DNA from 3 places in the Vibrio sp. QJM3NY_26 genome. Region 3 is predicted to be linked to each of the others. Evidence: predicted binding sites of a transcription regulator. Region 3 holds the regulator's gene; each other region holds the start of a gene.

Region 1 (8,242 bases), 580 kb from region 3:
GAATGATCTTGAGTTAAATGATGTCACTGTGATTGGTCACTCCATGGGTGGCAAGGTAGCGATGGCGCTGACACAACATCTTACGCTGCATAAATTGATTGTCTTGGATATGGCACCAGTCGCGTACACCCAAAGTCGTCACGACAACGTATTCGCCGGCCTACAAGCCGTGATAGAAGAAAAACCGACATCACGCTCAGACGCGCTTAAGATCCTCGCAAAACATATCGAAATTGATGGGGTTCGCCAGTTTTTGACCAAATCTTTGTTCAAAACGGAACAAGGCATCATGGAATGGCGCTTCAACGTTGCTTCGTTATTGAGCAACTATCCACAAATTATTGGTTGGGAACCGATCGAGAAAACCTCGGTCAAAACCTTGCTAATAAAAGGTGGGGATTCTGATTACCTCACAGCTGAGCATCAAACCGCCGTTCAACAGCAGTTTTCCAACGCAAAGGCTCATGTTATCGCTAACACGGGACACTGGTTACACGCGGAAAAGCCAGCTGAAGTACTCCGTGCAATAAGAAAATTCATCGCTTAGATAGGTTGATTAGTCGATATAAATGAGAGCTGTGTAATCACAGCAGATTAACTTTATCTCACAACAGTGATATAGTGCGCCCAAGCAAATTTGGTATATAAGGTTCCCATGCTTTACGACTACATGAACATCATTGAATCCATTGGTTTAGATCTTCTGTTTGCCGCGATTTTCTTTCTAATCGGAATGGCAATTAAAGACGTTCTAAAGGAAGGAAATGTTCCTGCATTTGGTCGTCGCATCGTATGGTTAGTACTTTTCCTTGGCTGCGCAGGTTTTATCGCAAAAGGGATAATCCAACTAAGCTGGGAAGGAACTGGAATCTAACGATTTCCTCCGAACTTTATTACACCGACAACAGACAAAATGAAAGGTAATGATTCTATGGCAAGTGTAGGTCTCTTCTTTGGTAGCGATACAGGTAACACTGAAGCTGTTGCTAAGATGATTCAAAAGCAATTGGGCAAGCAGCTCGTTCAAGTTCAAGACATTGCAAAAAGCAGCAAAGAAGATATCGATAACTTCGATCTACTGCTGCTTGGTATCCCTACGTGGTACTACGGCGAAGCACAATGTGATTGGGACGACTTTTTCCCTGAGCTAGAAGCTATTGATTTTTCAACTAAGCTTGTTGCTATCTTTGGTTGTGGCGACCAAGAAGATTACGCAGAATACTTCTGTGATGCTATGGGTACTATCCGTGACATCGTTGAAGCGAAAGGCGGTACTATCCTAGGTCACACATCAACTGAAAGCTACGAATTTGAAGCATCGAAAGGCTTAGTTGAAGGCGATGACAGCCAATTCGTTGGTCTATGTATCGATGAAGACCGTCAACCTGAGCTAACTGATGAGCGTGTATCTAACTGGGTTAAACAAATCCACGAAGAAATGTGCCTAGCAGAGTTAGAAGACTAATTCTCTAGCGATTGTTAATTGTTACAATTAATGACCGATATGTAGATATGAAAAAACCTCCTTATAGGAGGTTTTTTGCTATTTAATGTTCATCAATCAACACTCAGCTTCTAATGCTTCGTCATCCTCTCTGAACTGCGGCTTCTTTCTCACATACAGGGTTCGCTGAATTTCTGACACCACATTCCCCTGCTTATCTTTAACGTGGATAATAAATTCGGGGAAGCACTTCTCACCAAGCTGTGTCTGACGATAGATATCATCCAGTTGCCCTTGGCTTATCTCAAAATCTGCATACAAGTCGGATTGACCCGGCTTGATAAAGTTAATACTCGCCTCTTTATCCCAAACATAATATCGCTCACCTAAAATACCCATTAACATCAAAGAGTAAACTGGATCGGTAAGAGAAAAGATACTGCCGCCATATTGAGTACGATTGGCGTTCTTATTCCACCAGCGCAGCTTTAGTATCGTCTTAACAACCCTAAAGTCATGGCTAATGTGAGCTATTCGAATTCCCGATCCCCAAAAAGGAGGCCAAATATTGAGAGCAAATTTTACAATGTTGGGTTTATATATTTTTGCGAGTTGCTTATTCATAACAACATTCCATGTTCATATCAGAAACACCGTCAGCTTGACTGGTCGTACCTCCACTATAAGTGAGATACTTCCAATTTACAAAACAGATTGTGATGTCAGTAAGTAACCCTTTGAAGTTCGTGGTTTATTGTTATGCCTGACTAAACTATAATGGTATTAATATTGAATTCTGTTAATTGCTGCAGATCATCAACAGGAAAGTATATGTCAGACAATAATCAAGCGCTAAAAGATGCTGGTCTTAAAGTGACCCTCCCACGGCTCAAAATTTTAGAAGTATTACAACAACCAGACTGCCAACATATTAGTGCTGAAGATTTATATAAAAAGCTGATCGATTTAGGTGAAGAGATAGGTCTTGCGACCGTTTATCGCGTACTGAACCAATTCGATGATGCTGGCATTGTAACTCGCCACCACTTTGAAGGTGGTAAGTCTGTATTTGAACTTTCAACACAGCATCACCACGATCACCTAGTATGTTTAGACTGCGGTGAAGTTATCGAATTCTCTGATGATCTTATCGAAGAAAGACAAAAAGAAATCGCTCAACGCTACAACGTACAGCTAACCAACCACAGTTTGTATCTGTATGGTAAAAGCATCACTGGGGATTGCAAAGGCAACCCAGACGCACATAAAGCGAAGAAGTAACACAGAACGCTGGCTTAGGCCGGCGTTTTTTATTTGGGTTGATACCGTATTAAGAATCACAGTAACTTGGCCCACAATTTGGTTATTTCCCAGACACAAAAAAACCGGCTCTAAGCCGGTTTTTTATTAAGCGTATCTTGAGAAAGTAAGCTTTAAGACACTAAGCTTGGAAAAACAGAACTGAGAAAAACAAAGCCATTAAGCTTCAGTTTTACCCCAAGTATCACGTAGGCCAACAGTACGGTTGAATACTAGCGCGTCTGCTTTCGAGTCTTTCGAATCTACGCAGAAGTAACCTGTACGTTCAAACTGATACGCTTGCTCTGCCACACCTTCTGCTAGGCTAGGTTCAACAAAACCGTTTAGCGTAACAAGTGACTCAGGGTTAAGCGTTGCAGCGAAATCATCAGCAGCGGCTGGGTTTGCCACAGTGAATAGACGATCGTACAAACGAATCTCAGCAGGCAGTGCTTTATCAGCCGATACCCAATGGATAACGCCTTTCACTTTACGGCCATCTGCAGGGTTCTTACCGAGTGTTTCATTGTCGTAAGAACAGAAGATAGTCGTAATGTTGCCTTCTGCATCTTTTTCGATACGTTCAGCTTTGATCACGTAAGCACCACGTAGGCGAACTTCTTTACCTAGAACCAAACGCTTGTACTTCTTGTTTGCTTCTTCACGGAAGTCGTCACGTTCAATCCAAACTTCGCGTGTAAATGGAACTTCACGAGTACCCATTTCTGGCTTGTTCGGGTGATTTGCCACTGTCAGTGTTTCTACTGTATCAGCGTCGTAGTTTTCAATCACGACCTTGATAGGGTCAAGAACAGCCATTGCACGAGGTGCATTTTCGTTCAGATCATCACGGATACAAGATTCAAGTGAGCCGAACTCAATCATGTTCTCTTGCTTAGTCACACCAATACGTTTACAGAATTCGCGAATCGAACTTGAAGTGAAGCCACGACGACGCAAACCAGAGATTGTTGGCATACGTGGATCGTCCCAACCTTCAACTAGGTTTTCAACCACAAGTTGGTTCAGCTTACGCTTCGACATTACCGTGTATTCAAGATTCAGACGGCTAAACTCATACTGTCGAGGTTGGCAATCAATCGTGATGTTGTCTAGAACCCAGTCATACAAACGACGGTTATCTTGGAATTCAAGCGTACAGATAGAGTGCGTAATGCCCTCTAGCGCATCAGAGATACAGTGAGTGAAGTCGTACATTGGGTAAATGCACCACTTGTCAGCAGTCTGATGGTGGTGAGCAAAACGAACACGGTAGATAACTGGATCGCGCATAACCATGAAAGATGAGCTCATGTCGATCTTAGCACGTAGACATGCTTTGCCTTCTTCGAAGCCACCGTCACGCATTTTCTCAAATAACGCTAGGTTTTCTTCAGGGCTACGATCGCGGTATGGGCTCGCTTTACCAGGCTCTTTTAACGTGCCACGGTATTCACGGATCTGCTCAGGACTTAGCTCGTCAACATACGCTAAGCCTTTATTAATTAATTCCACAGCATAAGCGTAAAGCGTATCGAAGTAGTTTGATGAGTAACAAATATCACCAGACCATTCGAAGCCTAACCAGCTTACATCATTCTTAATTGACTCAACGTATTCAACGTCTTCTTTTTCAGGGTTTGTATCATCGAAACGAAGATTACATTGTCCCTGGTAGTCCTGAGCAATACCAAAGTTCAAGCAAATAGATTTAGCGTGACCAATGTGCAGGTAGCCATTTGGCTCCGGCGGGAAACGAGTATGCACGCTACTGTGTGTACCATCCGCTAAATCTTTATCGATAATTTGGCGAATGAAATTCGATGGACGAGCCTCAGCTTCACTCATCTATAGCACCTCTATGTATTTAGTATTGTCAGAGAAAGTTATCTTTCATATCCGAGACAAAGGCGGCTTTTGCTGCCTATCAAAGATAGAAAGATCATTGTTGCTAATCATCCACAATTCTTCGCCTTTGCACAATAAGAACCATCAGTTAATTGTGATTATTTCTGCTATTCGATGAAGAATAGAACGAACCTTGTTCACTGGCCTTAAATGACAGGCACAAAAAAGCCTCCCGTGTGGGAGGCTTTCAATTTGAAACTTAGTTAAGAGCCGTTGTTACGTCTTAACAAGTACTTCCTTTACTATGGAAGTTTTACATCAGATAGGTCTTCACCTGCACCGATAGCTTTCATTTCGCCAGCGACGATTTCAGCTAGTGGGCCTAGGATAACCTGTAGGTTGTTCTCACCTAGTTTAACCACACCTTTAGCGCCAAGTTTCTTAAGAACAACTTCATCAGCGATAGAGCGGTCTTTAAGAGTTAGACGTAGACGAGTGATACAAGCATCGATTGAAGTCAGGTTTTCGTGACCACCTAGAGCTTTCAGGTATTGACGAGCAACGTCACCTTTTGGCGCGTCACCAGCAGGAGCTGCTGCAGCTTCGTCATCATCTTCACGACCTGGCGATTTCAAGTTGAAAGCGCGGATTGCGAAAGAGAAAGTGAAGAAGTATAGAGCACCGAATGCTAAGCCAATCAATAGTAGAGTGAATGGTTTAGTTGCTAGACCCCAGTTCAGTACGAAGTCGATTAGACCAGCAGAGAAACCGAAACCGTGCAGAGTACCAAACATGTTTGCCACTACTAGAGACAGACCTGTAAATACCGCGTGCATTGCGTATAGAGCAGGAGCTAGGAATACGAACATGAATTCTAGCGGCTCTGTGATACCTGTTAGGAATGAACAGAATGCAACTGAGAACAATGCGCCACCAACTTGGCTACGTTTTTCAGCAGGAGCAGCTAGGTACATTGCAAGTGCAGCACCTGGTAGACCGAACATCATTACTGGGAAGAAACCGTTCATGAATACGCCAGCGCCTTTATCGCCACCGAAGAAACGGTGTAGGTCGCCAGATTTAACTGTTTCAGTCACTTCTTTAACAACAGTAGTAATCTCTGGAGTTACTGAGTTAGCGAATGTGAATGTATGCTCTTGACCAACAACTAGAGTTTTAGCCAGTGCCGGGTCAACACAAAGTTGAGTGATGTTAGCGAATGCGCCTTGACCAGCAACGATGATTTCTTGACACGTACCCATACCGAACCAGAAGTATGAGTTCAATACGTGGTGTAGACCTACAGGGATTAGTGCACGGTTAAGAGTACCGTAAACGAATTGGCCAACAGCACCAGACGTTGATACCGCGTGAGCTAGTGCATCTAGACCAGATTGAATACCAGGCCAAACCACACCAGACACAGCACCTGCAACAAGTGCAAATAGACCGGCCATGATAGGTACTAAACGTTTACCCGCGAAGAAAGCCAGCCACTCAGGAAGGCGTGTTGCATGGAAAGCGTTGTAAGAGTGACCTGCGATGATACCTGCGAAGATACCGCCGAAGAATGACATGTTAACGTCTGCGTTAATTGTGGTTGCTGTTGCTGTTAGTACGAAGTAAGCAACTGCACCAGCAAGACCCGCTGCGCCGTTACCGTCTTTAGAAAGACCAATCGCGATACCTAGACCAAATAGCAATGGTAGGTTACCGAAGATAGCACCACCAGCTTCTGCCATGAATGGAATATCAAGTAAATCGCCTTGACCTAAACGTAAAAGAAGCGCCGCAATCGGAAGCGTTGCGATTGGTAGCATTAACGCCTTACCAAGCTTCTGTGCATATCCTAGAATATTCACCAGTTGTTTCCCCCTATAGGATTTTTTAGAATTCGTTTGAGAAACTTATTTTAGTCGCTCAATTTAGTCCTATTCAGTGTATTCAATTAATTTTGCTCCGCAAATTAAAACCTTACCATTTGTGATCGTAATCACCAGTTTTTACCAAATCCAGAGGTTTTTGCTAGCGAGATCATAAAACTTATTTTATCATTCAAAAAAATGAACGTTTATAGATAAAATCTAAACCTAACCATTAGGTAAAATGATGGTATCCCTGGGTTTACGCTGTCCAATAAATAATCATTAAAAGTGAACCTAAATGTATATCAATAATCAATTGTTCATATATTTTTCAACAACTTAAATAGCTTCCCATTTTGAAGCCGTTTGCCCATAAAAGATAAATCGTTACGTAAATGATGCTCGCAAACTAAGTCCACATTTAGGTAACGAACAAATTTTAAAGATCTCACGAAATAAGGATTAGCTGACTATGTACGCGCTAAGTAACTGTAAAATTTACACTGGTAGTGATGTTCTAACCGATCATGCTGTTGTAATCGAAAACAAACTGATCAAAAAAGTCTGTCCTATCTCTGAATTACCAGAAGGAATCGAAGTTCGCGACCTAAACGGAGCAAACCTAAGCCCAGGCTTCATTGACCTACAATTGAATGGTTGTGGCGGTGTAATGCTTAACGATGAGATCACTGCAGACACAATGCAGATCATGCACAAAGCAAACCTTAAATCTGGCTGTACTAGCTTCCTGCCAACGCTAATCACTTCTTCTGACGAAGACATGCGCGCGGTTATTACCGCAGCTCGTGAGTATCACAACCAATACCAAAACCAATCTCTTGGCCTACACCTTGAAGGCCCGTATTTAAACGTCGCGAAAAAAGGCATTCACAGCGTCGATCACATTCGTAAATCAGACAGCGAAATGATTGAGCTTATCTGTGAGAACAATGACCTTGTTGCAAAAGTAACATTGGCTCCAGAACTCAACGACCCAGAACACATTGAGCGTCTGCGCAAAGCTGGTGTGGTTGTTTCGATTGGTCACACGAATGCAACGTACGCAGAAGCTCGTCAAGGTTTCGAATCAGGTATCACTTTTGCCACTCATCTATTCAATGCAATGACTCCTATGGTTGGTCGTGAGCCTGGCGTTGTTGGCGCGATTTACGATACGCCTGAGGTTTATGCTGGCATTATTGCCGATGGCTTCCATGTTGATTACGCAAACATCAGAATTGCGCATAAAATCAAGGGAGAAAAGTTGGTATTAGTGACGGATGCCACAGCTCCTGCAGGTGCTGACATGGAATACTTTATTTTTGTCGGTAAGAAAGTATATTACCGTGATGGTAAGTGTGTTGATGAAAACGGCACACTGGGCGGCTCAGCTCTGACTATGATTGAAGCAGTTCAGAATACAGTTGAGCACGCCGGTATCGCTTTAGACGAAGCTCTTCGCATGGCTACGCTATACCCAGCTACGGCTATCGGTGTAGAAAGCAAGCTAGGTCGAATCAAAAAAGGCATGGTTGCAAACCTAGCTGTATTTGACCGAGACTTTAACGTTAAAGCGACTGTTGTTAACGGACAATACGAGCACAATTAAGTATGAATGGCGGACAAATAGGTAACGTAGACTTAGTTAAACAACTAAACAGTGCGGCGGTATACCGACTAATAGACCAACAAGGGCCTATCAGTCGTATACAAGTGGCTGATGTAAGCCAACTCGCACCGGCAAGTGTTACAAAAATTACCCGCCAACTTTTAGAGCGCGGCCTAA
Region 2 (8,242 bases), 330 kb from region 3:
ACATGTTAGTGCGATACGTTCTGGCATCGTCATTTCATTGAAAAAGATAGCCATTGCGAATGCGGCAATTTGGCCTTCAGAAACCGTGTTTTTAGCGACACCTTGGATGAAAAAGTTAATTTCTTCTGTGGTCAGTACTTCGTTATCACGTTTTCTGCGAATAATTTCTTGAGGTAGATACATTAGTTCCTCCCAAACTCTAGTGAGTATGGTGTGTAGGGAAAGAGGTAATATGGAGTAACTTAACGTCACTCCATCAAACAGACTTAATTGTTATCAATACTCTAAATATTTGGCGTTGCAGTTAGGCGGCCAGCAAGTTCATTCCTATGAGCATAGAAGCTCTATGTGATTAGGAGGAACTTGCGCAGGCAACAACGCTGCGGCGTCAAATATGACGAGTAAATTAGTATGCTGCTGGATCAGCAGTCTGGTCTGTCACTTCTAATGTATTAAGAAGGTTAGTCAGTAGGCTTGAAGCACCAAAACGGTAGTGCATGTTGTCTGCCCACTCAGCGCCTAGTAGCTCATCAGCCATTGCTAGGTAAGCTTGAGCATCTTCAGCTGTACGTACGCCACCAGCTGGTTTGAAACCAACAGTTTTAGCCACGCCCATGTCACGAATAACTTCAAGCATCATGCGCGCGAACTCAGGAGTCGCGTTTACTGGCACTTTACCTGTTGAAGTTTTGATGAAGTCTGCACCTGCTTCGATACAGATCTGAGAAGCTTTCTTGATAAGTGCTTCTTCTTTTAGCTCACCAGTTTCGATGATCACTTTAAGCGTGATGTCACCACAAGCGGCTTTACATTGCTTAACTAGCTCAAAGCCAACTTCTTCGTTGCCAGCAATAAGAGCACGGTATGGGAATACTACGTCAACTTCGTCTGCGCCGTACGCTACCGCTGCTTTCGTTTCTGCAACAGCAATTTCGATGTCGTCATTACCATGAGGGAAGTTAGTTACAGTCGCGATGCGTACTTCTGGAGTACCTTGCTCACGCAACGCCTTCTTAGCGGCTGGGATGAAGCGAGGGTAAATACAGATTGCAGCGGTGTTACCAACTGCAGTCTTCGCGTCATGACAAAGCGCCACTACTTTTTCAGTAGTATCGTCATCATTTAGCGTAGTTAGGTCCATAAGTTTAAGTGCACGTAGAGCTGCTGCTTTTAAATCGCTCATTTCTATCTCCGATCAATATATTCAAATAGTTAACTACTTCGCCACCCATCCAGTATAGATGGATATTTTAGTAATGCTCAGTAGTCACAAATGAACGGACTTGGTTCCCTGAAGACTTGATAACTTTCGCTATCAATTGCAATCCTTGTCACCGCACAGTACCAGTTTGGTCTATGGCACAACAAATCAGTCATGTTGTGTCTAACATCTATAGCGTATCGCTAAGTTTGGCTTAATCCCAGAAGAATAACCTTTAGATAAATCCAAGCAGTTACTTTCTTGCCAACAAGAGACATCCTGTCCCTTAAGCTTATACATTATAGGTATCCATCAATAAATTGTAGTGCTCCTTAGAACGCAAACGGTTTGTATCTCAAAAAAACATTCTAGACCCATTTTCGACTCCAAGCATTCACTCATGCTAATGCTCAAAATCACTAGGCCCAAAAACAAAAAAGCCCCGCAGCAATTTCTTGCTACGGGGCGATATTATTATGGCGTCTATATATCGATTTCTAACTGATTAGAAAGACAGGAAGAAGCCAGCAATTGTTGCTGCCATCAGGTTAGATAGAGTACCAGCTACAACCGCTTTAACACCCATACGTGCGATGTCGTGACGACGGTTTGGAGCAATACCACCTAGACCACCTAGAAGAATCGCAATTGAAGAAAGGTTTGCGAAACCACATAGAGCGAACGAGATAATTGCTTGAGTCTTAACAGACATTACTTGACCAGTCGCTTCAACGATTTGAGCGTTGTCACCGATGTATGGTACGAAGTTTAGGTATGCAACGAATTCGTTAACAACTGTCTTCTGACCAATGAAAGAACCAGCAATAGTTGCTTCTTCCCATGGAACACCAATGATGAATGCTAACGGTGCGAAGATCCAACCTAGAAGAAGTTCTAGAGTTAGGTTTTCCATACCGAACCAACCACCGATGCCACCTAGGATACCGTTGATAAGAGCGATTAGACCGATGAATGCTAGTAGCATTGCACCAACGTTAAGTGCTAGTTGTAGACCAACTGACGCACCGCCAGCAGCTGCATCGATAACGTTAGCAGGCTTGTCGTCGCCACCGTCGATGTCTGAACCTAGGTTCTCGTCAACTTCATCAGTTTCAGGCTTGATGATTTTAGCGAATAGTAGACCACCAGGTGCTGCCATGAATGACGCTGCTACTAGGTACTCTAGAGGTACACCCATAGATGCGTAACCCGCTAGTACACCACCAGCAACAGATGCTAAACCACCACACATTACTGCGAATAGTTCAGAGTTAGTCATTTTAGGAACAAATGGACGAACTACTAAAGGTGCTTCAGTTTGACCAACGAAAATGTTTGCTGCTGCAGACATTGACTCGGCGCGAGAAGTACCTAGAGCTTTCTGAAGACCACCACCAAGAACCTTGATTACAACTTGCATCGCACCAATGTAGTAAAGTACAGAGATAAGAGCAGAGAAGAAGATTAGTGTTGGTAGAACTTGGAATGCAAAGATGAAACCGATACCGTCAACTGAGAAGTTAACAAGGCTACCAAATAGGAAGCCAGTACCATCTTTACCGTAGTCGATCACGTTTGCTACACCAGCAGAGAAACCTGCAAGTAGATCACGACCCCAAGGGATGTAAAGTACGAATGCACCAAGTGCGAATTGGATAGCGAAAGCGCCACCCACTGTTCTGATATTAATTGCTTTGCGGTTGTCGGATAGTAGTACTGCGATTGCAATCAGTGCAACCATTCCGACGAGGCTCATAAACAGGCTCATAGTTTATGACTTCCTTATTAGTTATTTATTGGCGTGTTACAAAATGGGGCTATAAAGCGGAGGCAATTATACTCATGCGACCACTAATAAAGTAATGCCGTCCTCACACTTTCGTACAAGATTCATGTACCATTCACACGCAAATGTGAACCAAATCACAAGCTCGGTGCAATTTACGCAAACGATAAACAAAAACCTTCGATTTTATTCACATATACCGAATGCTCGATGGCTATTTTGCCAAATTTGCGCTGCAACCGATTGCTTTGGCTCTTTTCTAAGCAAAAATAGTTCATTTAAGATCGTAACTAAATGTTTGGAATGATTAACATTTCCTTGATTTCCATACATGGGCATGTCCGGTGCATCCGTTTCTAATACCAGGCATTCAAGAGGCAGTTTTGCGATGGTTGTGCGTGTTTTTTGTGCTCTGGGGTAAGTAATCGTTCCACCGACACCAATATAGAAACCGAGCTTGATCCACGCCAAAGCTTGCTGTTCACTCCCTGAAAAACCGTGAATCACCCCACCAAAAGTGAACTTGTGCTGCTTTAATAGTTCAATGAGTCGGTTATAAGACTTCCTCTCATGGATGATCAAAGGCAGCTCAAATGCCTTCGCAAGCTCCATTTGTTGGATGAAAAAGCGTTCTTGTTTCTCCCGCTCGACATCGACAAAAAAGTCGAGACCACACTCTCCTATCGCAACGCATTGACTGTTTTTTGATGAGAGTAATTGGCGAAGCTCTGAGAATTGCTCGCCATTGGCTTGCTCTAAAAAGTAAGGGTGAAAACCTAAGGCGTAGTAAACATTAGGGTAAGATTTGGCGATTTTATCGAGCTTCGACCAGTTACTTTGGCCAATAGAAGGAATAAGAATCTTCTCGACTTGAGCTTGTTTCGCTTCTTTAAGATAGCTATCAATACTTTGATCCGGTGTAGCTCCCTGATCAATTACAATATTTTGCTCAAACGCCTTAAAATCCGCATGGCAATGAGTATCAAACAGCGGAAAGTCACTTATTTGCTGTGTCATCTTCCCTACTCTCTGTTTGTTTCCCTTGGGGATCACGACGATAAGCCACGCAGCTGCGCTTGTTCTCAGGCGTTAAACCAAGCTCCTCGCACCACTTATCGTATTTCTTAATCCAAGCTTTTATCCAACTGAACATCATTGCCTCTAACCTCAGCCTCTAAGCCTTAAATAAAACGCATTAAAAAACGCCTATTGCAGAACAATAGACGTTTTTGTTTAACTCGAATAGAGCGCGGAGAAATTAGTGCTCGCGCGTCGCTCGGAACTGAACGTCAGGGAAACGTTCAGAAGCTAGGTTCAAGTTCACCATTGTAGGTGCGATGTAAGACAGGTTATCACCACCATCTAACGCTAGGTTAGCTTGGTTCTTACGTTTGAACTCTTCTAGTTTCTTCGCGTCATCACATTCAATCCAGCGAGCTGTTGCAACGTTAACACCTTCGTAGATAGCTTCTACGTTGTATTCCGCTTTCAAGCGCGCTACAACCACGTCGAACTGAAGTACACCAACCGCACCAACGATCAGGTCGTTGTTCTGCATAGGACGGAATACTTGTACTGCGCCCTCTTCAGAAAGCTGAACCAAACCTTTTAGAAGTTGCTTCTGCTTTAGTGGATCGCGTAGACGAATACGACGGAATAGCTCAGGCGCGAAGTTGGGAATACCAGCGAACTTCAAGCTTTCGCCTTGAGTAAAGGTATCACCAATCTGGATTGTGCCATGGTTATGCAAGCCAATGATGTCACCAGCATACGCTTTTTCAGCTCGCGCACGGTCGCCCGCCATGAAAGTTACCGCATCCGAAATACTTACGTTCTTGCCAGTACGAACATGATTCATCTTCATACCTTGGTTGTAAGTACCCGAAACGATACGCATGAATGCGATACGGTCACGATGTTTTGGATCCATGTTTGCTTGGATCTTAAAGACGAAGCCAGAGAACTTCTCTTCTGTCGCTTCAACATCACGCTCGTTAGCTTGACGAGTTTGAGGACCCGGAGCCCACTTAGTCAAACCATCTAGCATGTGGTCAACACCAAAGTTACCCAATGCTGTACCGAAGTAAACAGGCGTTAGTTCACCAGCAAGGAACAAATCGAGATCAAACTCAGGACATGCGCCAATAACCAATTCAAGCTCTTCACGAACACTGCTCGCCAGATCTTCGCCAACAGCTTCGTCTAGTTCAGGGTTATCTAAACCTTTAATGATGCGAACTTCTTGGATCTCATGGCCATGGCCAGATTCGTACAAGATCGTTTCATCACGATGAATGTGATAAACACCTTTAAACTCTTTACCACAACCGATTGGCCATGAGATTGGAGCACAAGCCATACCTAGCTCGCTTTCCACTTCATCAAGCACTTCCATTGGGTCACGAACGTCACGGTCAAGTTTGTTCATAAACGTTACGATTGGAGTATCACGTAGACGCGTTACTTCCATCAATTTACGAGTACGATCCTCGACACCTTTCGCAGCATCGATAACCATCAAACAAGAGTCAACCGCTGTTAGTGTACGGTACGTATCTTCCGAGAAATCTTCGTGTCCTGGAGTATCGAGTAGGTTTACTAGGCAATCATTGTATGGGAATTGCATTACCGACGTAGTTACCGAGATACCACGTTCTTTTTCCATCTCCATCCAGTCAGATTTAGCGTGCTGGTTAGAGCCACGGCCTTTTACGGTACCCGCTTTTTGAATCGCGTTTCCGAATAAAAGAACTTTTTCAGTAATCGTGGTTTTACCCGCATCCGGGTGAGAGATAATTGCAAACGTTCTACGTTTGCTCACTTCTTGTTGGAAAGACATAGTCGCCCTTTGCTGATCTAAAGCGTAAAAAGGGCAAGTAGATAATACTTGCCCTTGAATTCTGTGTGCGGATTATACAGAAAGCGAATCACTTTCTAAAGGGTCAGTTTGCACCCTATTTATCGCTGATTCTGTGGTTAGCTATTTAGGGTTAGCTAAAAGACATAATATGATTAGCTAAACGACATGAAAAGATAGCTCATAATGATCGCATCTTCGTTGCCTTGCTTGGTTGGGTAATAGTTACGACGGCGATCGACTTCATTAAAGCCAGCCTTCTCGTAAAGATTAAAAGCATTCACATTACTTTCGCGAACTTCCAGCCAAGCACTTTCAGCGTCAGCCTGTTCACACATATCGAGAAAGTGCTCAACCAAAGCTTTGCCGTAACCTTTACCTTGCTGCTTGGGGTCAACCGCTATCGTCAGCAAAGTCACTTCACCGACAATGTTCTGAGCATAGAAATAGCCGACAACCTCTCCATCCACCTCAAGAACACGATGGCTGCCTCCGCGGCTATTAAGATCACGGATCATGTTTTCAGACCAAGGATGAGAATGCGCGGTCTGCTCAATTTGCCAAATAGCGTCGAGGTGTTGTTCTGAAGTCGGTAATAATTGATTAGTCATAAGCACAAATTTGTTGCCATAAGTCGCGGCGATGTTGGTTATTACCGTTAATGTCAGACAGTAATGGAGATTGAAGTGTTTTTGCCTTCAGTTCATAGGCAGATTCACAACCAGCAAACCATACCCATTCAACCGAACCTAAATCCACAGCAGACAAGTGTTGTGGTTGAAGGTGTAAAGCCTGAGATAAGTCGAGCTTGATACTTTTAAGTACGCGTTCAAACATCACGGCGAGATCTTCCTGAGGTTTTTCAGGCGAAACCAGTAGCAACTTGCAGTCGCTCGATAGTGGAATCAATTCAGATTCGTAGCCAACCAAACGCTCTGGGTGACTAAGCTCCCATTGGCTGATGCCCATCTCTTGCAGGTATTGTGCGTGTGTTTGTGACATATCTAGCGGTGTAACCTTAGGTTTGTTGGTATTGCTCTTCTTAGAGCGAACTGAAAAGGAGCTCATTGGGGCTGATACTAACAAAAAATAAAGGAGCATCAAGCTCCTTTATTTAGACTAAATCAGTTTGTATCGGATTACGTGGTAAATCAGCTTATAAGTCGTTGAACTCTGGGCTGTAAGCAATCTCACCAGAATGCCCAGCAAACACACCGTCTACCAACTCAATCGCTTGGAAAGCACCTTCAGGTACATCCCAAACACAACTCAGGCCAAACTCGCTCGCAGCCTTAAAACCAAAGCGGCCGTAGTAAGCAGGATCACCAAGCACAACACAAGCTGGGTAACCGAAATCTACTAATGTAGAAAATGCGTCTTCAACCAGTGATTTGGCAATACCTTGATTGCGGTACTCTTCTTTCACTGCGAGAGGCGCAAGTCCCTGCCAGTTATGATCGTCACCATGGAGAGTGATAGGGCTAAACATCAGGTGACCAACCACCTCGCCCTCATCAGAACAAGCCACCAGCGATAGCGTTAAATGGCTATTCTCACGCAAGCTCATAACCAAATTAGCTTCTGCATCTGTTTCAAAAACAGATTTCAATAAACGATCAATGACAAGTATATCTGCCGGTGCTTCAGTTCGAATAAGCATTCATTACCTCACTTTGTGTATCTGGGGATTGTACTCCCTTCTGCACAAAATCAGCTAATTGATTTAACAAAGTTTTCATAGGAGTCGGCAATACATCTAAATCTACGCTATCCATCAAGTTTTTGACTTCTAAACCAAGCTCTGTATCGCCCTCAATCGACAGTCTACGTTGAAAGAAAAGCGTATCTGGGTCTTCTTTACGCCCGGCAATCAGCACAAGATCGTTAAGGTTTCCGCTAAAGCTTACATCTTCAACAACCTCGTTATCAGCTACAACTAGTTGCTCATTTTGATAGCTAATACACCAACTTAACCCCATATCTTTTATTGAGACTTTAAGCCACTTGTCTTCTAAGAATTCAAAGTCACCGTCCTCTAAAGCTTCCTTAAAGACATTCTTAAGCGCCTCCAATAAGGCTCTTTTTTGTACTGTTTTAGGCAATAACTGGACTGGAGATCGCAAAATTGATGCGGCATTTTGAACTAGTTGAGTGCGAATCTTGTTTATCACGTGACTTATCCGTAACTTTGTCAATAATATGGAATGCATCATAGATGATGTTGAAATCTCAGTTACTGTTATGTATCAAATTAACTTCGGTTTGATACTCGACCTTTAATATCCTGAAAATCACAGTTATAGTAACTCAGGTCATGAGAATTACAGCGGATCGCTGCACTCACAGGTAAATATCGATAGCCACACAAAAAGTAATAAATATTTATCGATAGTGAATA
Region 3 (8,242 bases):
CCGTTTTACTCTTACCACATCAGCAAAGTGGTTCATTCATCGCAAAAGCTTGGCGTGAATAACGTCGTGAAGCTACTGACTTTCGGCAATAACTACACCGGATGCAGTGAAATCTGCACACTGTTCTTACGTCCTGCTTTCCGTGGTGGATTGAATGGTCGTTTGATGTCTAAGTGTCGCTTCTTGATCATGTCAGAACACCCTGAGCGTTTCTCGAAAACGATTTTTGCTGAGATGCGTGGCGTATCAGATGCAGAAGGTAACTCTCCTTTCTGGAAATGGCTGCAAGAGCATTTCTTCTCGATTGATTTTACGCTCGCTGATTATCTAACGGGTATTGGTAAGAAAGGCTTCATTGCTGACCTAATGCCGAAGTTACCTATCTATGTGAACCTACTGAGTAAAGAAGCTCAGGCAGTAATTGGAGTGGTTCATGACAATACGCGCCCTGCACTTAAGTTGCTGGAACGTGAAGGTTTCACCAACCGTGGCTATGTCGACATCTTTGATGGGGGCCCAACGGTTGAGTGTGATCTAAGAAATATCGAATCAGTGCGTCATGCGATTCGAGCTCAAGTGACAATTGCAGAGCATTCAAGCTCTAAAGACTTCCTAATTGGTAATACCTCGTTTGAGAACTTCCGCGCAGTAGCCGCGAAAGGCGCGTATGACCAAGCTAGCGACACAGTGATTTTATCATCTGAAGTAGCAAGCGCTCTTGAAGTAAAAGAAGGCGAATTCGTTCGCATGTTGGCTCAATAAGAGCGGCGATTATCTGTCGAAGATTTTAAGGATAGAAGTATGACTCAGTGGATAGCAGGACAGTGGGTAGCAGGTCAAGGCGACGCCATGACATCAGTAAGCCCATACAATAATGAAGTCGTGTGGCAAGGCGATAGTGCAACTCCAGCACAGGTTGAATCTGCAGTAGCAGCGGCGCGTGACGCTTTCTTAGTATGGAAAAAGATGAGCTTTGCAGAGCGTGAAGCGATCGTGTTGAACTTTGCTGAGAAGGTAAAAGAGAACAGCGAAGAAATTGCACAGATTATTGCAAAAGAGACGGGTAAACCGATTTGGGAAACTCGCACTGAAGCGGGTGCGATGGCGGGTAAAATCGCTATCTCTATTCGTGCTTACCACGAACGTACGGGTGAAGCTTCACGTGAAGCCGCAGGCAACCAAATCGTACTGCGTCATCGCCCATTAGGCGTAATGGCGGTATTTGGTCCTTACAACTTCCCTGGTCACCTACCTAACGGTCATATTGTTCCGGCACTGCTATCGGGTAATACCGTGGTATTTAAGCCGTCAGAGCAGACACCTTGGACGGGTGAGTTTGCGATGAAACTGTGGCAAGAAGCAGGCCTTCCAGCTGGCGTGATTAACCTAGTGCAAGGCGCTAAAGAAACTGGTATCGCACTGGCGGATGCTAAAGGTCTTGATGGCGTGCTATTCACGGGCAGTGCCAATACTGGTCATATCCTTCACCGTCAATTCGCAGGTCAACCGGGCAAGATGTTAGCGCTAGAGATGGGCGGCAACAACCCTATGGTGATCACTGACCAATTTGGTGATGCTGACGCGACGGTTTATACCATTATCCAGTCGGCCTTCATCAGTGCAGGCCAACGTTGTACATGTGCACGTCGCTTGTATGTACCTGTTGGCGAGAAGGGCGAACAACTGCTTGATAAGCTTGTTGCGGCTACCTTGAAAATTCGTGTTGATCAGCCATTCGCTGAACCTGCACCCTTCATGGGACCACAAATCTCTGAAACGGCCGCTAAGTTCATTCTGAACGCACAAGCTAATCTGCAATCACTAGGTGGTGTAAGCCTAGTCGAAGCAAAAGCGGGCGAAGCGGCGTTTGTTTCTCCGGGTATAATCGATGCAACCAACATTGCTGAGTTGCCAGATGAAGAGTACTTCGGCCCATTGTTGCAAGTGGTTCGTTACCAATCGTTAGAGCAAGCCGTTGAATTGGCTAATGACACGCGCTTTGGTTTGTCTGCCGGTTTAGTATCAACAGACGATTCAGAGTGGGAATACTTCGTTGACCATATCCGTGCGGGTATTGTTAACCGTAACCGCCAGCTAACAGGCGCAAGTGGTGATGCACCATTTGGTGGCCCGGGTGCTTCAGGCAACCTACGCCCAAGTGCTTACTACGCGGCGGACTACTGTGCTTACCCAATGGCGTCAATGGAAGGTGGTGAAACTCAACTGCCAGCTACGTTTAGCCCAGGTATTGAGCTGTAGTTTTGGCTTTTAAGCTATAACTTGATGAATCATAAGCTTATGAGCTCTAGGTTCATGAGTAACAGATTGATTGTGTAATAAGGAAGCGGTGTTATCGCTTCCTCTTTTCACCCACGTCCGACACCTCGATTGGGCGGTAGATAATAATAGAACAAGTATGTCACAGGCTGATGGCTGCTGACTCTGTGTCCAGCCTCTCCCTTTCTAATCCAAATTACTAGCTTGCTAGAACCTCTGACAAGGAGTCACCATGACGCCCGATCTACTCTTTAAATCACTATGGGACGATTACATTCACAGGCTTTGCCCATCGGCTGAGAAAGTTCATCATCTGCTGAAAGAAGACGAAGCCTTGATTAATGATCATATTGCACTGCGTACTTTCAATGTTGCACCTCTGGGTATTGAAACACTGGCCAAGCCTTTCCTTGAATTAGGCTACAAGGCGTGTGGCGACTACTTGTTTGAGAGCAAGAAGTTAGTGGCTAAGCACTACGAGCACCCAGACCCAAACCAACCGAAAGTGTTCATTAGTGAGTTGAAGGTAGAAGAGTGTTCAAGTGACTTACAACAGATCGTTGCTAAGTTGGTTGAGCAAGTGGACGTAAGCAAGCTTCAAGGTCATGAGTTCTTGTTTGGTGGTCGCCTTTGGGATCTGAGCTTCGCGGATTTCCAAGTGCTAGCAAAAGAGAGTGAATACGCGTCTTGGCTAGCGGCTCATGGTTACGGTGCCAACCACTTTACGGTGAGTGTGAATCAGCTTAATGAGTTCGATGAAGTACAGACTGTGAATGACTATTTGAGTGATTCAGGTTTCACTATCAATGCATCTGGCGGTCAGGTTAAAGGCTCTCCAGAGGTCTTATTAGAGCAATCATCTACAATGGCAGACAAAGTCCCAGTTTCATTTGTTGAAGGCAATGAGGTGATTCCTGGTGGCTTCTACGAGTTCGCTAAGCGTTATGCGATGGCGAATGGTGAGCTTTATACAGGATTTGTTGCAGCATCGGCTGACAAGATCTTTGAGAGCACCAACGGTTAAAGAAAGATACGAGCACGGGCTTTACCCTAAAGATGCGGGTACGCTTCGCTTTGAGAGTGTTTGCGCTTGGACGCGGGAGGTGCTCCATTCGCATCTGCTCTCTAGATCTTTAGAAAACAAAAAAGCCACCAAATTTGCATTTGGTGGCTTTCAAATTTTTGGCTCAGTTAATCGAGATTAACGAGTGCCGTATACCACGATAGTTTTACCGTGTGCAGAAATTAGGTTCTGCTCTTCTAGCATCTTCAAGATACGGCCTACTGTCTCGCGAGAACAACCAACAATCTGGCCAATCTCTTGACGAGTGATCTTGATTTGCATGCCGTCAGGGTGAGTCATTGCATCTGGCTGTTTCGCTAGGTTAAGTAGCGTTTGAGCGATACGACCTGTTACGTCAAGGAACGCTAAGTCACCAACCTTTTGGCTAGTTACTTGTAGACGGTTTGCCATTTGCGCTGAAAGGCGCATTAGGATATCTGGGTTCACTTGGATAAGTTGACGGAATTTCTTGAAAGAAATTTCAGCCACTTCACAAGGAGATTTTGCACGAACCCATGCAGTACGCTCTTGGTCTTCTTCGAAGAGGCCAAGTTCACCAATGAAGTCACCTTGGTTTAGGTAAGAAAGAATCATTTCCTTACCTTCTTCGTCTTTGATAAGAACTGCCACAGAACCTTTAACGATGTAGTACAAGGTTTCTGCCTTTTCACCAGCATGAATCAAAGTACTTTTTGAAGGGTACTTATGAATATGACAGTGTGAAAGGAACCACTCTAATGTTGGATCGGTTTGGGGTTTACCTAGAACCATAATATCTTACTTCCTCTGCAGGGTATGCTTGCCGCTTTCCGTATTTTAGCTAAGCCTGGATTGACTTGTAGGATAAGAGCACTCGTTGAGCGCTGCAAGCTATCTTGTGTTTCGTTTAAGAATAGTATCCTTTTTCAGGTACTATTTCTTGATTTTAATCGTGACCAAGCTACGATTTTTTACGCAAAATTGTGCACATGATCACGGTATGAAAAGTAATCAACCAGAATGGTGTCTTGTTAACCTATTTTTCCGGTTTCGATGAGCTGTTGTAGGATGGGCCTTACAATGAGCTCCATAGCAAAACTCATCTTACCGCCTGGCACCACAAGCGTGTTGTGGCGTGACATAAATGAGCCATCTATCATAGCTAGAAGGTAGGGGAAATCGACGTTTTTGATGCCACGCAAACGTATAACAACGAAGCTTTCGTCTAAACTTGGAATCCCTTTAGCGTTCAGTGGATTCGATGTATCTACGGTTGGAACACGCTGAAAGTTGATGTGAGTACGTGAAAATTGTGGGGTGATGTAATTAAGGTAATCATCCATTGAGCGAACAATAGAATCCATTACTGCTTCGCGTGAGTGGCCACGATCGCGTGTGTCACGAACGAATTTTTGGATCCACTCAAGGTTGACGATTGGCACCATGCCGATCAGCAAGTCGACGTGTTGTGAGACATTGATGTCGCCATCTACCACGCCACCATGAAGACCTTCGTAGAACATCACATCGGAATTTTCTGGGATCTCTTGCCATGGCGTAAAGGTGCCCGGCATTTGATTGTAAGGCACGGCTTCATCGAAGGTATGTAGGTAACTACGGACTTTACCCGTGCCTTCATTACCGTATTGACGGAAGAACTCTTCTAATGCGCCAAAATCGTTGGCTTGTGGACCAAAGTAGCTGATGTGCTTACCTTGCTCGCGAGCCTTACGGATCTCGACGTCCATCTCTGGTCGAGTGAAGCGATGGAAACTATCCCCTTCAACCCAAGCGGCCTTCACGTCCATCATATTGAACATTTTTCGGAAGGCTTCTGAGGTAGTGGTGGTGCCGGCTCCTGATGAACCCGTCACCGCAATAATTGGATGTTTAGCGGACATGACAACCCTTGTCTTTTGAGTAACTTACTTGTTAGCAATCGTTTACCACTATAACACGGCTCCTTTATGAGCGCAGCTTAGAAGCGTTTTGTGACTTGAATATCAACGGTTTCATGCAGCTCAGAAAACACGATGCTGACTTCCTTTGAGGCTAATTGATGTTTCACTTGATCAATCTTGTTTTGCAGTGAAACCTCTACGTCGCCGTAGTCTGTGCCTTCACGCAGCACGAATTCTTTAATGAGGTTTTCCAGTGTTTCTGGCGCAATGTCTTGCCATGGGATGATCATAAATACTTCTCTCTTTTATGTTCATAAATAGGTTTATTGATGTGTTGATTACTGTGTTTAGTGACGTTTACCACTCAGTCCTTAAAAAAGGCTCGGCCATTATGCTGAATCTTGAATACTTTCATAGTAGGCGGGTAATGCTTCTTCTAACCAAAACCTTGGTTTGAGCGTGCTACCGGTAATGAACCCCACATGGCCGCCTTTTTGAAATAGGCGATAATCGATGTTATCGGGCAACACGAACTTTGGAATCACGTCGTCTGTCATAAACGGATCGTCTTTGGCATGGATGATCTGAGTCGGTAGTTTAATCTTATTAAGTTTTGGAAGCGCTGAGCACTGAGCATAGTAGTCCTGAGCATTCTTGAACCCGTGCAGAGGCGCAGTAATCCGTTCATCAAACTCATACAGCTTGTCTATCTTCTTAATGGTTTCGGCGGTGATACCGAGCTTTTCTTGCAGCAGCTTAATCTTTTTCAAGGCATTCGATTTGAGAGAGTTGAGCAGGTACTTTTTATAGAGCTTAGAGAAACCTCGCTCAATACGACTAGAGCAACAAGCCAGATCAAAAGGTGCAGAGACAATCGTCGCCGCCGACAGCAATGGGTCGTCCGCGTACTCAGCCAAATAGTTCGCCAGCATGTTACCGCCCAAAGAGATACCAACCGCTACCTTAGGGTTATTGGGAAACTGGGCGTGTAGATGTCTTAGGAAAAAGCGTGCATCTTCGACTTCACCTGAATGGTAAGCGCGAGCCAAGCGATTGGGCTTTCCGCTGCAGCCTCTGAAGTGCATCATCACTGATAGCCAGCCATCTTTAGCAAAGGCATTCATCAGTCCGTTGGCATAAGGGCTTTCAAAGCTTCCCTCTAAGCCATGGAATAGAACGAATATCGGCTTGTTACTTCGAGCCTCATTACTTGGGGTGTCACCCTCTGGCGATTCGCTCCAAGCAAGATCGAGAAAGTCACCGTCGGGTGTTTCTAAGGTTTGCCATTGAGGGTCAAACAATGCCTGCTTTCTAATAAATCGTGGCACTAAGGTTTGTAAGTGCGGATTAGATAAACCAGCGGCTGCGGTAAATATTGTCATAAAAACAGTCCATGCTTCTTTTATGGGCTTTGATAAAGTGTTGAGCTTTTAGCGAAACGCCCACGTTTTTATTTGAGCTTGGTTGATTCTCGGTATAAGCGCAAGGGTTTCACTGATACGGGTTACAAAAACAGGGTGTAGGTAACTGGTTGAATATTGTCGAGATTGAGCTTCAAACATATTGCTAGTCATGCGCGCCACTCCCGTGTGGAAACGAAGAGCGATACTACCAAGGTAAGCTTGGATCTTGATTGAAGATTAGAGAAAGGAAACGCGTTAGGGTTGAGGTGCTGGTTCAGAAAAAGCGTCGTAGAGGTTTTCAGCCCCTAATAAACGACAGTATTGAAAAGCGAGTGGTGATTGCTGGTTAGCCGTAAGCTGAAGAGAATTAATGCAGTCGACGAGATCAGATTGCTGTTGCTTCTCTAACTGCAGTTCAAATTGGAGAGCTTCACGGTAGAGGGAATCGACGACTTGAGGTTTGAGGTGCTTACGCAGCTCTCGGTAGCTATGAAGCAGGGTTTCAGAGCGGCTTAAGCACTGTTGTACCTTGTGCCACTCTTCTTCGGCAAAAGACAATTGCTGCTCATCGAGCCATTTGAGAAGCAGCAGTAGATTGACGTTGCCGTGGAACTGGTTTTGCAAAGCTAGGCACGCATCCTTTACACCGCGCACACTGTAATACTGAAGGCTAAATTGCCATAGTCGTTCCAGTGTTAGTGATATTGGTGCGTGCTCTGGGCTCATAAGCTATCCATATCCTGTTCCATCTGCTCAAGCTCTTCTTGAGTGGACATCCAATCCATTTCAACTTCTTCTAGCTGCGACTTACTGCTCGCTTGGAGAGCGAGTACTTTATTCAGTTTAGCCTTATTTTCAGCTTCATACAGTGAAGTGTCGGATAATTCTTGCTCAGCTTCTTCGAGAGATAGCGTTAACTTATCCATCTGCTTTTCAAATTGAGTCAGCTTTTTACGAAGTGGTGCCGTCAGTTTACGGAACTCGGCTTCTTTACGTTTCTGCTCTTTTTTCGCTGCTGCACTGTTGGCTCCGTCTTTTGCTGGTGCCAATGCTTGTGCTTCTTTGCGCTCAACTTTCTGCTGTTCGGTTAGCCACTTGTAGTAATCGCTTAAGTCACCATCAAACGGTGCCACCTGACGGTCGTGCACAAGGTATAAATCATCAGTAGTCGCACGAAGTAGGTAGCGGTCGTGCGATACGATAACCATCGCGCCTTCAAACGTTTGTAGGGCGAAGGTCAACGCCTGACGCATGTCGAGATCCAAGTGGTTGGTTGGTTCATCGAGTAACAACAGGTTCGGCTTTTGCCATACCAGTAGCGCTAATACTAAACGCGCTTTTTCACCACCCGAGAATGGCGCCACCTTGTCGAGTGCTTTTTCACCTTGGAAGCCAAAGCTACCTAGGTAGTCACGCAGTTGTTGCTCGGTGTGTTTCGGCGCAATTTGCATCATGTGCTGAAGTGGCGTTTCTTCTGGGTGCAACGTCTCCAATTGATGCTGAGCGAAGTAACCCATCTTAACGCCTTGCGAATAGCTCAGCTCACCGCCTTGCTGTTTCAGTTCACCTGAAAGCAGCTTGATTAGCGTTGATTTACCAGCACCATTTCGACCAAGCAG

What was found. Region 3 encodes CRP, which controls carbon source genes, mostly activating them, when cyclic AMP is high. Its sites were predicted from a motif close to TGTGANNNNNNTCACA; they were not measured.
Region 1: the regulator CRP is predicted to act here: its motif matches at 6,574-6,589, upstream of nagE (N-acetylglucosamine-specific PTS transporter subunit IIBC).
Region 2: the regulator CRP is predicted to act here: its motif matches at 3,114-3,129, upstream of AC3CH4_RS12265 (NupC/NupG family nucleoside CNT transporter).

The regions. Positions count from the first base shown of each region.
Region 1 covers NZ_CM173515.1:2,543,535-2,551,776, forward strand. Annotated here, with positions in the region: gene AC3CH4_RS11130 (alpha/beta fold hydrolase) at 1-547, shown strand, start outside; gene AC3CH4_RS11135 (DUF2788 domain-containing protein) at 656-874, shown strand; gene fldA (flavodoxin FldA) at 932-1,465, shown strand; gene AC3CH4_RS11145 (DUF4442 domain-containing protein) at 1,562-2,068, opposite strand; gene fcrX (ferric iron uptake transcriptional regulator FcrX) at 2,276-2,725, shown strand; gene glnS (glutamine--tRNA ligase) at 2,924-4,591, opposite strand; gene nagE (N-acetylglucosamine-specific PTS transporter subunit IIBC) at 4,894-6,411, opposite strand; gene nagA (N-acetylglucosamine-6-phosphate deacetylase) at 6,929-8,065, shown strand; gene nagC (DNA-binding transcriptional regulator NagC) at 8,068-8,242, shown strand, end outside.
Region 2 covers NZ_CM173515.1:2,786,764-2,795,005, forward strand. Annotated here, with positions in the region: gene deoA (thymidine phosphorylase) at 1-183, opposite strand, end outside; gene deoC (deoxyribose-phosphate aldolase) at 407-1,183, opposite strand; gene AC3CH4_RS12265 (NupC/NupG family nucleoside CNT transporter) at 1,707-2,969, opposite strand; gene AC3CH4_RS12270 (TatD family hydrolase) at 3,174-4,004, opposite strand; gene AC3CH4_RS12275 (DUF5363 family protein) at 3,985-4,140, opposite strand; gene prfC (peptide chain release factor 3) at 4,246-5,826, opposite strand; gene rimI (ribosomal protein S18-alanine N-acetyltransferase) at 6,000-6,455, opposite strand; gene AC3CH4_RS12290 (DNA polymerase III subunit psi) at 6,448-6,846, opposite strand; gene AC3CH4_RS12295 (GNAT family N-acetyltransferase) at 7,001-7,504, opposite strand; gene ubiT (ubiquinone anaerobic biosynthesis accessory factor UbiT) at 7,488-8,015, opposite strand.
Region 3 covers NZ_CM173515.1:3,119,628-3,127,869, reverse strand. Annotated here, with positions in the region: gene astA (arginine N-succinyltransferase) at 1-762, shown strand, start outside; gene astD (succinylglutamate-semialdehyde dehydrogenase) at 802-2,259, shown strand; gene AC3CH4_RS13990 (DUF1338 domain-containing protein) at 2,510-3,301, shown strand; gene crp (cAMP-activated global transcriptional regulator CRP) at 3,479-4,111, opposite strand; gene AC3CH4_RS13980 (phosphoribulokinase) at 4,351-5,220, opposite strand; gene AC3CH4_RS13975 (YheU family protein) at 5,298-5,510, opposite strand; gene AC3CH4_RS13970 (hydrolase) at 5,610-6,602, opposite strand; gene AC3CH4_RS13965 (TIGR02444 family protein) at 6,879-7,349, opposite strand; gene AC3CH4_RS13960 (ABC transporter ATP-binding protein) at 7,346-8,242, opposite strand, start outside.